Regions from separate parts of the Oceanisphaera submarina genome, predicted to be linked through region 1. Evidence: predicted binding sites of a transcription regulator. Region 1 holds the regulator's gene; each other region holds the start of a gene.
The links. Region 1 encodes LexA, which represses DNA repair genes until DNA is damaged. Its sites were predicted from a motif close to ANCTGTNTNNNNANACAGNT; they were not measured.
Positions count from the first base shown of each region.

Region 2: ACLEIV_RS00880 (DUF4250 domain-containing protein) is a predicted target of LexA. The motif match lies at 2,536-2,555, and genes of this name have one in related genera.
Region 3: recN (DNA repair protein RecN) is a predicted target of LexA. The motif match lies at 1,637-1,656, and genes of this name have one in related genera.

Region 1 covers NZ_JBKGFN010000005.1:29,596-34,555, reverse strand. Annotated here, with positions in the region: gene plsB (glycerol-3-phosphate 1-O-acyltransferase PlsB) at 1-1,844, opposite strand, end outside; gene lexA (transcriptional repressor LexA) at 1,993-2,604, shown strand; gene coxB (cytochrome c oxidase subunit II) at 3,257-4,378, shown strand; gene ctaD (cytochrome c oxidase subunit I) at 4,388-4,960, shown strand, end outside.
Region 2 covers NZ_JBKGFN010000001.1:164,547-169,506, forward strand. Annotated here, with positions in the region: gene ACLEIV_RS00870 (YjiH family protein) at 1-1,059, opposite strand, end outside; gene ACLEIV_RS00875 (thiopurine S-methyltransferase) at 1,389-2,045, opposite strand; gene ACLEIV_RS00880 (DUF4250 domain-containing protein) at 2,202-2,399, opposite strand; gene ACLEIV_RS00885 (hypothetical protein) at 2,577-3,134, shown strand; gene ACLEIV_RS00890 (phosphate-starvation-inducible protein PsiE) at 3,252-3,653, opposite strand; gene ACLEIV_RS00895 (SulP family inorganic anion transporter) at 4,069-4,960, shown strand, end outside.
Region 3 covers NZ_JBKGFN010000018.1:65,815-70,774, forward strand. Annotated here, with positions in the region: gene grpE (nucleotide exchange factor GrpE) at 1-482, opposite strand, end outside; gene nadK (NAD(+) kinase) at 667-1,551, shown strand; gene recN (DNA repair protein RecN) at 1,680-3,350, shown strand; gene udp (uridine phosphorylase) at 3,434-4,192, opposite strand; gene ACLEIV_RS15815 (outer membrane protein assembly factor BamE) at 4,393-4,731, shown strand; gene ACLEIV_RS15820 (RnfH family protein) at 4,770-4,960, opposite strand, start outside.

The sequences.
Region 1 (4,960 bases):
AGGGTGGACAGCAGCGCCGGCAGGGCGAACAGGTGCAAGATGTTGTTGCGATAATAGCTGAGCAGTACCGATTGCCGTCGGTCGAGGTGGATGATCTCGCCCAGTCGGTTGCTTTCCCGCTTGAACTTGTCGAGCTCCAATGCCTGTTCCAGTAATTGTTCGCCGTCTTGCTCCGGTATGACCACATCATCGCTGTAACGACAGCTGCGCAGGTAGTCCAGATAAAGCTGTACCTGTCGTTGCAGCTGCCGGCGGGTGAGCGCCTGCCGATCCGAGGCCAGCAGGGCGGTGGCGCTCAGGGTCAGGCCGTTAACCGCGGCGGCGGCATTGATTCGGGTCATCACCTCGCGGGCGAGAGGGGAAACCAGATCGCGGGCATGGCCGGTGGCTTGTCGGGCTAGCCACTCGGCCAGCGGCAAGGGTTCGCCGAAGTTGACGAAGCCCCGGCCGAAATTGCGTAATTTGTGCAGTATGCCCAGTACCTGCCAGACACTTTCCTGCTGCTTGCCGCTGCCCTGTAATTCCTTATGGTAGGTGCTGACCTCCACTACATGCTCATAGCCCAGGTAGACCGGGATCAGGGTGATGGGACGATCGCCGTTCTCCATGGCGGCGCCGAGTGTCATGGACAGCATGCCGGGTTTGGCCGGCAGCAGGCGGCCGGATCGGGAGCGGCCACCTTCGGCGAAATACTCCACCGCATAGCCGCGACGAAACAGCAGCTTGAGATATTCCCGGAATACGGTGGCGTACAGCTTGTTGTCTTTGAAGGTACGACGAATGAAGAAGGCGCCACCCCGGCGAAACAGCGGTCCGGCGGGGAAGAAATTCAGGTTGATGCCGGCGGCGATATGGGGCGGCACCATGCCCTGATGATAAATAACGTAGGACAGCAGCAGATAGTCCATATGGCTGCGGTGACAGGGCAGGTATACCAGCTCGTGACCTTCCTGCGCCAGCTGTCGTACCCTCTCGGCACCGGTGACCGAGAGGCCACGATACAGTTTGTGCCAGAGCCAGCCCAGCAGCCGATCGCCGAAGCGGATCAGCGGATAGGAAAAGTTGGAGGCGATTTCATTCATGTAGTCCTGCGCCTTGCGGCGCGATGACTCTTCGCTTTGCTGCTGCTCGTGGCTGTGATCGATAATGGCCTGCTGCAATGCCGGCGTTTGCAGCAGTTGCTTCAACAGCAGCTCCCGGTTGGGCAACCTGGGGCCCGTGGCCGCCAGCCTTTGTCGGCTGAAATGGATGCGGGCGATACGCGCCAGCTTGTGAGCCAGTCGGGGGTCGGCAGTGGAGCGTTCCAGCAGTTGTGACAGCAGCAAGGGGGCGCTGAAACGAACCCGGTTTTCCCGGCCTTTCAGCAGCACGATCAAGGCCTTGTGCAGGGCATTGGGGGATCGGCTCTGCACTATGCTGAGCGAGGAGGATGTGTCTCCTTCCCGGCCCGGTGCCCGGCCCCAAAACAGGGTAACCGGCACCAGTTGAATAGGCGTCTGTTGCCGCCGCTGGGTAAGCAGCAACTGGTTGAACTCCTCCAGGTAAGGAGTGACGCTGCGGGGGCGGTCACCGAGGGTGTCCGGCTTGTCCAGGCAGATAAATCGCGGTAGCTCATTGCCGTTCAGTCGCAGCGGTTCGAAGGGGCCGGGTAGGCCCAGCCGTTCGGTGCTGAGCTCCAGGGTCAGCAGATCGGAGATCGAGGCGGTTTTCAGTATATAGACTACCGGTCTGGCCGGATCGATGGCCAGTTCCGCCACCGGATCGGCAGGCAAACTCTTGTGGTTGACCAGGGTGGCGATCAGCGGCCGAAACAGGCGTCGACCGAAAGGGGACCCGAACATCATAAAGCAGGAATTCCAAGATCAATGCGGCCGCAAAGATTATCAGATCGGACCTCCGATGTCTTGAGGCGAGCCGCCCCGGATTTTGTACTTGCTCTGGCGGATTTACTGGATATACTGACAGTTAACTGTATAAAAAAACAGGTCCATTATGAAAGCCCTTACGCCTCGCCAGTCTCAGGTACTGGAGATCATCAAAGAGCATATTCAGCAGACCGGGATGCCGCCGACCCGTGCCGAGATTGCCCGGACTCTGGGTTTTAAATCTGCCAATGCCGCCGAAGAGCATCTCAAGGCACTGGCCAAGAAAGGCGTCATCACCATGATGCCCGGTACCTCTCGTGGTATTCGCCTGACCGAAGAGGAAGAAGAGGCGCTGGGGCTGCCGCTGATCGGGCGGGTCGCCGCCGGTGAGCCCATACTGGCCCAGCAGCATATCGAGAGCCACTACAAGCTGGATCCGTCCCTGTTTCACCCTTCGGCCGATTTTCTGCTGCGGGTAAAGGGGATGAGCATGAAAGACATCGGCATCATGGATGGTGATCTGCTGGCGGTACACAAGACCCAGGAAGTCCGCAACGGCCAAGTGGTCGTCGCCCGGCTGGACGATGAAGTGACGGTCAAGCGTTTTCAGCGCCAGGGCAGCAAGGTCAGCCTGTTGCCCGAAAATGAGGAGCTTTCTCCGATAGAGGTGGATCTGCGCAGTCAGGAGCTGATTATCGAAGGCCTCGCCGTCGGCGTGATCCGCAACGCCGACTTCTGATTTTCCTCTGATCTGAACAGCGCACTCCGGGGTGGTTCATCTGCCCCGCTTCCTTTCTGGTTTTCCGTCTCGAATGTATGCTCCCTCTTCTTGAACATCGAGTTGCCCTTAAGCAGCGCTAACGGGCGACTCCTATTCCTTCGCTAAGCCCTAATACCAGTAACATTAAACACTCGATCTGTTTGACTGTCATGCCAATCCCGGACAAAGGGCCCGCTCCACCGACTCGCTCAAGCACCTCCTTGTGAGGCTCAGCACATGACGTCCCTGTCATGTGATGGTCGGTGGAGCAGATCCCTTTGCCCTCCTTGATGTTCCGGCGCGCCCTCTGCAGGCAACTCGGAGTTCCAGAAGAGGCAACAGAGAACGGCTCCCACGACCGTGAAATGCCAGGGACGGCATTTCCGAGCTCCCACGGATGGGTTTATGGCGTGTCGAGGGAGGCGGCTGTGTTGCCTCTGGTCTGGGGGCCTCAATATGACCAGATCATTACTGGGATTGGTATAACTTCCTTTTTTACTTCAATTTTTTACTTTTTCATTATCAGTGCTTTACTTAGTGAGTGCCGGGCCGAGGGATGTGGTAGCCCGACAGGCACTGACTCGTTATATGAGTACACCAAAAATACAGGAAGAAACTTTTGGGGGTGCGTGTGAAGCCGATTATTCTGCTGTTGTCCTTGCTGACAACCCTGCCGGTGCGGGCTCAAGCCCGTTTGAATATGACCGAAGGGGTCACCGATATCAGCCAGAAGGTATATGGCCTGCATATGACGATACTGATCATCTGCGCCATTATCGGTCTGCTGGTGTTCGGGGTCATGTTCTGGGCCATTATCCATCATCGAAAATCCAAAGGTGCCCGGGCGGCGCAATTTCATGAAAGCACCAGGGTCGAGATCCTCTGGACCCTGATCCCCTTCGTCATTCTGATTGCCATGGCCGTTCCTGCTACCCGCACCCTGGTGGCGATGGAAGACGCCTCTCAATCCGATATCACGGTGCAGGTCACCGGTTCCCAGTGGAAGTGGCATTATCGTTACTTCGACGAGGGGGTCGAGTTCTACAGCCTGCTGGCCACCTTGCCCCAGCAAATAGAGGGTCGGGTGGCCAAGGGGAAGAACTATCTGCTCGAAGTCGACCAGCCGCTGGTGCTGCCTACCGACCGCAAAATCCGTTTTTTGATCACTTCCGATGACGTTATCCACTCCTGGTGGGTGCCGGCGTTCGCGGTGAAAAAAGACGCCATTCCCGGCTTTATCAACGAGGCCTGGACCCGCATCAACGAGCCGGGCCTGTATCGAGGCCAGTGTGCCGAGCTGTGTGGCAAGGACCATGGTTTCATGCCGATAGTGGTGGATGCCCGTTCTCCCGAGGAGTTCGACGGCTGGCTGGCCCAGGCCCGGGCCAGCCAGGCCGAGGCCAAGGCCGCGGAGCAGGAACTGGTGGCGATGGAAATGACCATGGACGAGCTGATGCGGTTGGGTGAGCAGGTTTATCAGCGCAGCTGTGCCGCCTGTCACCAGGTCAGTGGCGAAGGAATACCCGGCGCCTTTCCGGCACTCAAGGGCAGCGAGCTTGTTCTCAACGACAAGGCCGGCCACATCAATGTCGTGCTGTACGGCAAGGCCGGCACCGCCATGCAGAGTTTCGACAAGCAGCTGGCGCTGAAAGAACTGGCCGCGGTGATCACCTATGAACGCAATGCCTGGGGTAACAACACCGGTGAGCTGGTGCAGCCCGGCGATATCAATCAGGCCAGGCAGGGACAATAGGGGGCAGGGATGACACAGCTAAACGTAACAGACACCGCCGATGAGCATATGAACCACGAAGAGGCGCATCATGGACCGGCCAAAGGCTTCAGCCGCTGGCTGTTTACCACCAACCATAAAGACATCGGGACCATGTACCTGCTGTTCAGCCTGACCATGTTCTTTATTGGTGGCGGCATGGCCATGGTGATCCGGGCCGAGCTGTTTCAGCCGGGCTTACAGCTGGTGGAACCGAACTTTTTCAACCAGATGACCACAATGCACGGTCTGGTGATGATCTTCGGCGCCGTGATGCCGTCCTTTGTCGGTCTCGCCAACTGGATGATACCCATGATGATAGGGGCGCCGGACATGGCCTTGCCGCGCATGAACAACTGGAGCTTCTGGATACTGCCCTTCGCCTTCGTGTTGATGCTGTCGTCGCTGTTCATGCCCGGGGGCGGCCCCAACTTCGGCTGGACCTTCTATGCGCCCTTGTCTACCACCTATTCACCGGACAGTACCGCCCTGTTTGTGTTCGCCATTCATATCATGGGTATCAGCTCCATCATGGGAGCCATCAACGTCATCGTTACCATCTGG
Region 2 (4,960 bases), on a different contig from region 1:
CAGCCAACTGAACAGCGGCGTGGTTTCGGCAATCACCAATGCCAGGGTACCGAAGGCCATCACCACCGGCAGTACACCCAGCAGCATGTCCAGGGCATTGTGAAAGCCGGTACAGGCCACCCGGCCCAGGCTTTCCACCTTGCCGGCACGGGCCAGTGCCAGGTGATAACCGTGGCTCAAACGGGAATAACCGGCCGGGGTCTCTTCGTCATTGCTCGGGCGCGCTTCACCGTTGATGAAGGTGTCCTTCTTCCAGCACAGCGGTGGCAGACGCGGCACGACGATGGCCGCGACGATACCGGCCAGACATACCGCCAGGTAGAAAGGAATGAACATATGCTCCAGTTTCACCTGAGCCAGTACCACCAGGCTGAAGGTGATGGACACCGCCGAGAAGGTGGTGCCGATCACCGCCGCCTCGCGCTGGGTGTAATGCCTGCCTTCATACTGTTTGCTGGTCAGCAGAATACCCACGCTGCCATCGCCCAGCCAGGAGGCCATGCAGTCTACCGCCGAACGACCGGGCAGACGAAACACCGGCCGCATGATACCGGTCAGCAGGGTGCCGACAAATTCCAGCAGGCCGAAGTCCAGCAGTAACGGCAACAGCAGACCGGCAAAGATAAAGACCGCAAACAGCACCGGCAGTAGATCGTTCAGCACCAGGCCGCCGGTGTCACCGCTATAGAGAATTTCCGGGCCGGCCTGGGTGTAAACCATCACCACGAACACGGCGCCCAGCAGCCGGCTTACCAACCACACAGGACTCACGTTGAACAGGGTATTCAAAAAAGAGCTGCGGGTGACAAACGCCGGTTTGAACAGGGTGGCGAACAGGGTCACTACCGCCGACAGGCTGATAACGCCGGTCACTATAATGGTGAGCGAATCCGACAACGCCGCCTGCAGGCTTTTGGCCAGCACCGCTATCATGATGGTCAGATCGCCGTTATAGCTGACCGGGGTCATGAACAGCAGTATGCCCAGCAGCGAGGGCAGCAAAAACATCAGCAGATTGCGTTTACCAACCGCAGCCTGCCCTTTCAAGGTATTTTCCATGGTTACTCCTTCCTTATCGGGTCACAACGCCCAACTCGGCTAAAAAAGGTAAAAACCGCTGTTTTATGCGGCCCAGCAAGACATAAGGGAATAAAACCAACCCATCAATGAATAAATCATCACATTGTAGCCATCTTGCTGAATACTTATTTTACAGCCAAATATATTTAATCAAAAGAAAAAACCAAAACATATCCCCACCAAGGCGGGTCATGTTAGATTTTTGTTCTATTTTGTTAAAGCAGGCGGGAGTATAGGGATTTTTCGGGGTCAAGGAAACCGACCCGGCGCACAAAAATAAAAAAGGCTGCCGGGGCAGCCTGGACAACTCATTTACGCCGGAGCACAAAACACAACTCATCGAAGAACTGCCGTTCCCCCGACGCTACCCGGGGATTGTGCTGTCCTTCTTCTATATGCCCCAACCGCTCCACGGTGAAATGCGCCTCAAACAGCCGCCGGACTTCCGATTCGGGCACCGCAAAGGGCGGCGACTGCTGCTGCTGGGCGGGAGCATAATCCACGGTGATCAGCAGCAGAACCGCCCCCGGGTTAAGCAATCGCGCCAGCAAGTCGACATAGGCGATACGCATCGACTCCGGCAGGGCAATCAGCGCCGCCCTGTCATAGGCGGCATCGAAGCGGCGCTGCAGGCTGTCGGCCTGAAAGAAGTCGCCTTCATACAGGCGTATCCGGCCGGCATGTCGACATCGATAGTCACCTGATTGCTCCGAGTCGGGTTCAAGCCCGGCTTCGGCGAAAAAGTCCTGCACCGCCAGCGGCGACAGCTCGAACCCCGCCACCGGATGCCCCTGCTCCGCCAGCCAGTGCATATCCCGGCTCTTGCCGCAAAGAGGCACCAGCACCTCGGTCTGCTCCGAGAGCGTTAAGCCGGGCCAGAACCGGCTTAACTGGGAGTTAACCTGCTGGCGGTGAAATCCGATGCGCGAAGACTGCCAGCGCTGATGCCAGAACTCTGCTTCCATGTCGACTCCTATTGTGAGGGTCTGCTGACCTTTCGACGTAATTTGTGCCGCAGTTTGTGGGTTCGGCTAAACGCGTTTAACTCGAACGAAATTCGGCCGCAAGAGGTCAACAGCCCCTGATAAAACCGGGACTATCGCAGCTTGACACCCTGTCTATCAAGCCCCCGGCTTGAACTGATTGCTGTTGGGATCGTAGCGGTAGCCAATTTGTGACATACGCGCCATCAGCCAGCCGCTGTCCAGCTCGTAACGGGACAGCAATGCCGTGAGGCTGTCGCACTCCAGACGCAGCTTCTCGTTCAGAATACTCAGCACCATATGGTTATCCATTCGCTCCAGTAACGTTTTGTCCATGTCGTTCTCCCGTCTGGTTTTTTGGGCTCTATATAGCCGGATCAACGAATACTATAGCCGGAGCGTAAAATACTGCCCCACCCAAAAATACTGTTCATTTAAACAGTATTTTGTTGACCGATGCTTCACCGACCACTACTGTATATAAAAACAGTAACCGAGCAACAAGGATCCCGTATGGCCACTCTCTTGTTTTCCCATGAGCCGTTATCCCGTGAGCAGGCGTTTGCATTCATGCCCCAGAGCCAGTCCCATCAGGGGGAAGCAGACAACCCCATCATGCGTATTACTCACTGGAACAGTGCTCAACAGGCTCGCCTGCTGGCTAATCTGGCCGCCATCAGTCGCGATAACCGGGGGTGGATATTGATCGCCAATGCACCGGCGCCGTTGTCACGCCGGGCACTGGTGGAGGCAGACGTCAATCCGGCACGGGTAATAGAGGTAAAAAGGGCATCCAGGCAGCTGCTGCAACAGGCCATGGCCTGCACCGGCATTGCCGCCCTGGTGTGCTGGCAGTCAGCCGATCTCACGCTGCCCACCGGCAGCCATCGTCGCCAAAGTGTGTTCATGGTCAACCAGCACGATCCCCTGCCGGCTGCATCCGTTCAGGCAAGATGTACCCCCGGCCATTTCATGACCGGCATGAGACCCGCAGCCAGACAATGCGGTTCGCTGCATGCCGTGATCTCCGCCAAGGCGGGTTGGCGGAACGGGTCCTTTATCCGGGATTGATATGGCAATCGAACAGATCGATTGTTTACTGGGATGGGGTTAATCCGGCGAGAGCCGCCATAGGGTGGCGGCCTTAAAAGAAACGGTATAGAGAAACGACGCGTTAGAACCGCCTGCTCAGTGCCCGCCTTCGTCCTTGTCGTAAGGAAACCTGACGTGGCCGTAGCGGATCACCAATATCGCCACCGCCAGTACCAGAGCGGCGCCGGCCACCGTGAACAGCCGCCAGCTGTCCATGCCTTTCATGTCCAGAATAAGATAACGAGCCAAAGCGACGATGGCGATATAGAGCGGTATGCGAATGGGCAACTTACCGGAACGCAGGTAAATGGCAACCATCGCCAGCACTTCCAGGTAGATAAACATCAGCAGCAAGTCGGCCAGGGTCACGGTTCTGGCTCGCCACATATGGCCAATTTCAATGCCCACCGCCGCCACCGTGGACGCGGCCACGATGATCAGGCCAATGTGCTGCAACACATCCAGTACCTTGCTGCCCAACATGCGGTTATTACTCATAGACTTCCCTTCGATTTGATGTAAACAGAATACATTTCCGGGCTTGCAGCCAGGTTGACACTTTTGTTGCCCGGTCTGTGAAGAGAGTGCAGCCCGTAAAGGTGGCGACACCCGGGTCGAGACCGCTGGATCCGGTCTTGTTCCCATCCGGGCCGACCCCTATAATAACCGCGTTTTCACTCACATAACTTATAAGAAATTAAACTTGTATGAACTTTTTGAATAAAGCGAACACACCGCCCTAGCCCGCACACCCAGTATCCACCGCGCTTGTCAGTGCCTTGCCTCGCCCCTGTGCGAGCGTTTTGCTTTGCCCATACAACCTTGTCCATACAAGTTAATGAATCCGTACCACCGCGCCCGCCCCGATGCCACGCCGGTACGACACCCGACCCACAACCCTGGAACAATAATAATGCTACCGAATATCAAGCAAACCTGGTTCTTCAACATAAGGGGAGACGTGCTCGCCGGCCTGGTGGTTGCCCTGGCGCTGATCCCGGAAGCCATCGCCTTCTCTATCATCGCCGGCGTCGACCCGAAAGTCGGTCTCTATGCCTCCTTCAGCATGGCGGTGGTCATCGCCTTCGCCGGTGGCCGTCCAGGCATGATTTCTGCCGCCACCGGCGCCATGGCGCTGCTGATGGTGACCCTGGTCAGGGAGCACGGTCTGCAATATCTGCTGGCCGCTACCCTGTTGTGCGGTGTACTGCAGATCCTGGCCGGTTATTTGCGTCTGGGCGAGCTGATGCGCTTTGTGTCCCGCTCCGTGGTCACCGGCTTCGTCAACGCCCTGGCCATTCTTATCTTTATGGCCCAGTTGCCCGAACTGACCAACGTCACCTGGCATGTGTATGCCATGACCGCCGCCGGACTGGGTATCATATATCTGCTGCCGCTGGTGCCGGTCGTGGGCAAACTGCTGCCTTCTCCCCTGGTCTGCATCGTCAGCCTGACCCTGGTCGCCATTGCCTTCGGCATCGATATACGCACCGTGGGTGACATGGGCGAGCTGCCGGACAGCCTGCCGATGTTCCTGTGGCCCGAGGTACCTCTCAACGTCGAGACCCTCGCCATTATCTTCCCCTATTCCCTGTCGCTGGCCATAGTGGGTCTGCTCGAGTCGATGATGACCGCCACCATAGTGGACGATCTCACCGACACCAAGAGCGACAAGAACCGGGAGTGCAAGGGCCAGGGTCTGGCCAACATTGCCACCGGCGCCCTGGGCGGCATGGCCGGTTGCGCCATGATTGGTCAGTCGGTCATCAACGTCAAATCCGGCGGTCGCGGCCGGCTCTCGACAC
Region 3 (4,960 bases), on a different contig from region 1:
GCATTTTCCACCAGGCTCATGGCTTGATGCTTGTTCGGATCGAAGGCTTCCCCCTGGGGGTCGATAGTCTGGACACCAAACTTTTCCACCGTGTTCAGCAAGGACTTCAGGGTCAGCTCCACACCTTCATAGACCGCTTGAAATGCATCACTTTCTTTATCGGTGTGCTCCAGTGCACGTTCCAGGCTGTCGATTACCGGCAGCAGTTCGCCGGCAAATTTTTCCAGTGCGAACTTCTGTGCCTTTTCTACGTCCTGTGCCGCACGGCGGCGCAGATTTTCCATCTCGGCCTGGGCACGCAAGGCATTGTCTTTCTCGGCCTGGGCACTGGCAGTGGCATCGGCCAGCTGTTGCTCCAGCCCGGCGACATAAGCTGCATCCGGTTGGGTCGGCTCTGTGCCTGCGCTTTCTTCGCTCTCTACCGTCAGCGGTTCCTGCTCGGCGGCTTGCTCCGCGTCAACCTGATGTTGTTTTTTGCTCATGTTGTCTCCCGTATATGTTTACCAGCTTGGTGCCTATATGGGGGCTCAGGATCAGAATTCAAGAGAATATTTTGACGATAGCGGTAACGCCGGTGGCACACCGTCACCGGGTTATTTAGAATGGGCCATTAATCGGTCAGGGAATAAATGACCACATTGCCTACTCAGTCAGGTCAATATATCAATGGAAACCGAATTCAATACCATCGCCCTGATCGGCAAGCCCGATCACGAAGGCGCCAACCAGACACTGGTGGCGCTGTATAATCATATTGTCGGCCTGGGTCTAAGGGTGGTGATAGAGCGCCGGGTGGGCGAACAACTACGTCTGGACCAGGCCGAGCTGCTGGAAATGGTCGAATTGGGTGAACGGGCCGATCTGGCCATAGTGGTGGGCGGCGACGGCAACATGCTGGGGGCCGCACGGGTGCTGGCCCGCTTCGATGTGGCTGTGGTCGGCGTGAACCGGGGCAACCTGGGTTTTTTGACCGACTTGTCTCCGGACAGCTTCGAGCAGCCGCTCGAACGCCTGCTGGCCGGCGACTACCAGGCAGAACAGCGCTTTTTGCTGGAAACCCAGGTGCATCGCCACGGACAGCTCAAGGCCAGCAATACCGCCATGAACGAAGCGGTACTGCACCCGGGAAAAATCGCCCACATGATCGAATTCGAGGTCTATATCAACGGCCACTTCATGTACAGCCAACGCGCCGATGGCATGATAGTAGCTACCCCCACCGGTTCCACCGCCTATTCGCTGTCTGCCGGCGGCCCCATCCTGACCCCCAATCTCAACGCCATTACCCTGGTACCCATGTTTCCCCATACCCTGAGTTGCCGCCCCATCGTCATCGATGCCGACTCTCAGGTTAAGCTGGTGCTGGCCCCCAACAACAAGACCGAGCAGATGCTGATCAGCTGCGACGGTCATGTCTCGCTGGCGGTGCAACCCGGTGACGAAATCCATATCAACAAGAGTCCCTACAAGCTGAAACTGCTCCATCCCCGTGGCCATAATTACTTTGAAGTGCTGCGCAGCAAACTCGGCTGGGGCAGCAAACTGTTCTGATCACGTGAAAAGTGAGGGATGAATTTCTCCTCGCGTTTTATTCCTCACTCTTCACGAACAACTTGCACTGTACAAAACCACAGTATACTGTATCTCTATACAGCATTATTTTGTGCAGGGGTTCCACCATGTTGCTTCAGCTCACCATCAGCAATTTTGCCATTGTTTCCTTTCTCGAGCTGGACTTGCGTCCGGGCATGACCAGCATTACCGGCGAAACCGGTGCCGGTAAATCCATCGCCATCGATGCCCTTGCCCTGGCGTTGGGCGAGCGGGCCGATGCAGACTCGGTGCGCCCCGGTGCCGACAAGGCCGACATCAGCGCCCGTTTTCGTATCGACAAGCTGCCCCGGGTCAAAACCTGGCTGAGCGAGCAAGAGCTGGATGAGCAAGGCGAATGCATTCTGCGCCGCACCCTGAGCCGCGAGGGGCGGTCTCGTGGCTATATCAATGGCACCCCGGTCCCCCTGTCTCAACTCAAGGCCCTCGGTGCCTTGCTTATCAACATTCATGGTCAGCATGCCCACCAGGCATTGCAAAAATCCGATTACCAGCGCGGCCTGCTCGACGCCTATGCCGGCCATCATCAGCTGATGCAACAGGTCAGCAAGCAATATCAACAATGGCGCCAACTCAGCAACGAACGCAAGCAGCTGCAAAGTGAGCAGACCCAGTGGCAGGCTCAGCGCCAGCTACTGGAATACCAGGTGGCAGAGCTCGACGAGCTGGCCCTGGCCGATGATGAATTCCCCACGCTTGAAGCCGAGCACAAGCGGCTGGCCAACGGGGCCGAGCTGCTCAACGACTGTCAGCTGGCCCTCAATGTACTGGCTGACGGTGAAGAAACCAACGCCCTGCAGCTGTTACGCCAGGGGCTGAAGGTATTGATTGAACTCAATCAGATGGACAAGCGACTCGGCCCGGTGCAGGAAATGATAGAAAGCAGCCTGATCCAGCTGGAAGAAGGCCACGGCGAGCTAAGCCGCTATCTGGACCGGCTAGAGCTGGATCCGGAACGGCTGCATGAGGTGGAAGCCCGACTCGGCAAGGTGATGGAACTGGCGCGCAAGCATCACGTACAGCCGGTTGCGTTACATGACTTTCATCGGGAAATCAAAACCCGGCTGGCGGAGATGGATCATAACGACAGCCGATTGCAGGAGCTGGATGAAGAAGTCGAACAGACCCGGGAACAGTTTCTGCAGGCCGCCGAACGGCTCAGTCAGAGTCGACAGCGCTATGCCCAGTCATTGAATCAGCAGATTACCCAAAGCCTGCATCAACTGAGCATGGAGCACGGCCGCTTTGAAATTACCGTGACCACAGATAACGGTGCTGGTTACTCTCCACTGGGTATAGACAGAGTCGAATTTCTGGTCAGCACCAACCCGGGTCAACCCATGAACTCACTGGCCAAGGTGGCCTCGGGTGGCGAACTGTCGCGTATCAGTCTGGCCATTCAGGTGATCACAGCGCAAAAGGTCGAAACCCCGACCCTTATCTTCGATGAGGTCGATGTGGGTGTCAGCGGTCCGACCGCGGCGGTGGTCGGCAAGCTGCTGCGCCAGCTGGGAGACTCCACCCAGGTACTGGTGATCACCCACCTGCCTCAGGTGGCCGGCAATGGCCATCAACACTATTTTGTCAGCAAAGACAGCGCCAACAACGATACCCAAACCCGCATGCAGGAGCTGGATGAACACAGCCGGCTGCAGGAACTGGCTCGCTTACTGGGTGGCAACAAGATCACCGCTAATACCCTGGCCAATGCCCGGGAGCTGCTGGTGGGTGAGGCGTGAGGCTGTAGGGCCAAATATATTCGGTCCTACAGAAAAGATTTTTACCGACAATTTATCGCTTGCGACTTAATGCTGTCTTGTCGTCATACCAATCTGCGAGCAGCCCCGATGACAATATCAATCGCCTGCTGCTCGGCCTGCTCCAAGGTGACGCCGTCGGGAATTTCCTGCTGGGTACGATTAACGATAACCCCGGCAACACAACCTGCCTTCAGCCCCTGGCTGGAGCACATGGTAAAGAGAGTAGCCGACTCCATTTCGTAGTTCAGCACCCCCATGCCCTGCCATTCTTTCATGCTACCCTGAAACTTGCGCAGCATGCGGGCCGAATGAGTATCGTAACGCTCCTGACCGGGGTAGAAAGTATCCGACGAAGCCGTGATCCCGACATGAGGTGCAATACCCAGATCACGAGCTGAATCGACCAGTGCACAAGTGCAGTCAAAATCGGCGACCGCCGGAAACTCCATGGGGGCAAAGTGACTGCTGGCGCCATCAAGCCGGACCGAGCCCTGGGTTACTATCATGTCACCGACATTGATATGACTCTGAATGGCGCCTGTGGTTCCGATACGCAGGAAGGTCGTTACCCCCAGCTGGGCCAGTTCTTCCACCGCAATGGAAGTCGAAGACCCACCGATACCGGTCGAGCAGACCACTACCGGCTTGCCGCTCAGCTCACCCAGCCAGGAAGTAAACTCCCGCTTGCTGGCCAGGTAGCGCGCATTCGCCAGCTGACTGGCAATGCGCGCTACCCGCTCCGGATCCCCCGGAATAATGGCAAGCGTTGCGCCTTGCAGATCCTCATCGGTTATCCCTAAGTGAAAAACATGCTTTGCCATTGGCTTACTCCCGAAAGAAAGCGTTAAAAACGAAGATGATAGGACAGCAGCAGCCAGATGACCATCACTGACGACACTGAACCTATGGGCTGTTGACGGGTCAGACCCCCATTGCCGGAATCTTGAGGTGGTCTCGGCTTTTACAAGCCCATCGTCAGCAGCTATCATGCCCAACAAGTCACACAGGATATAATGCAGCCATGCAACTCAAAACCTTGATTTTACCCTTATTGTTCACTCTTCCTCTAGCCGGTTGCGGCCTGGTGTACAAGGTCGATATTCCCCAGGGCAACTACATTGAAGCCAAGCAGGTTGCCCAGCTGCGTCAGGGCATGAGCCAGGAACAGGTCCGCTTTCTGCTGGGTAACCCCATGAGCCTGGACGGTTTCAACCATGACCGCTGGGTGTATCTTTATTACCTGAAACCGGGCCGTGGTGAAGTGGAACAGAAGCAACTAATCCTGGACTTTGCCAATGGTGCACTGGTTTCGATCACCGGAGACTACCAGGCTCCCGCTGCCTTTGAGCAGGGCCTGTAACAGATACGCAGGCCATGTAATTCACACCGCATGGCCTGTTACTTTTTGGCTCTCTTGGGATCCGGGCGACCACCGGTAACCTTGTCCGCTCGCCCCTCTTCCTTGGCTTGCTCGGCGCGGCGTCGCCTAATTTCCTTGGGATCGGCCAACAGTGGACGATAAATTTCAATTCTGTCGCCATCAAGCAAAGATTGATCCAGCTTAACCTGCCGCCCGAACACACCGACCA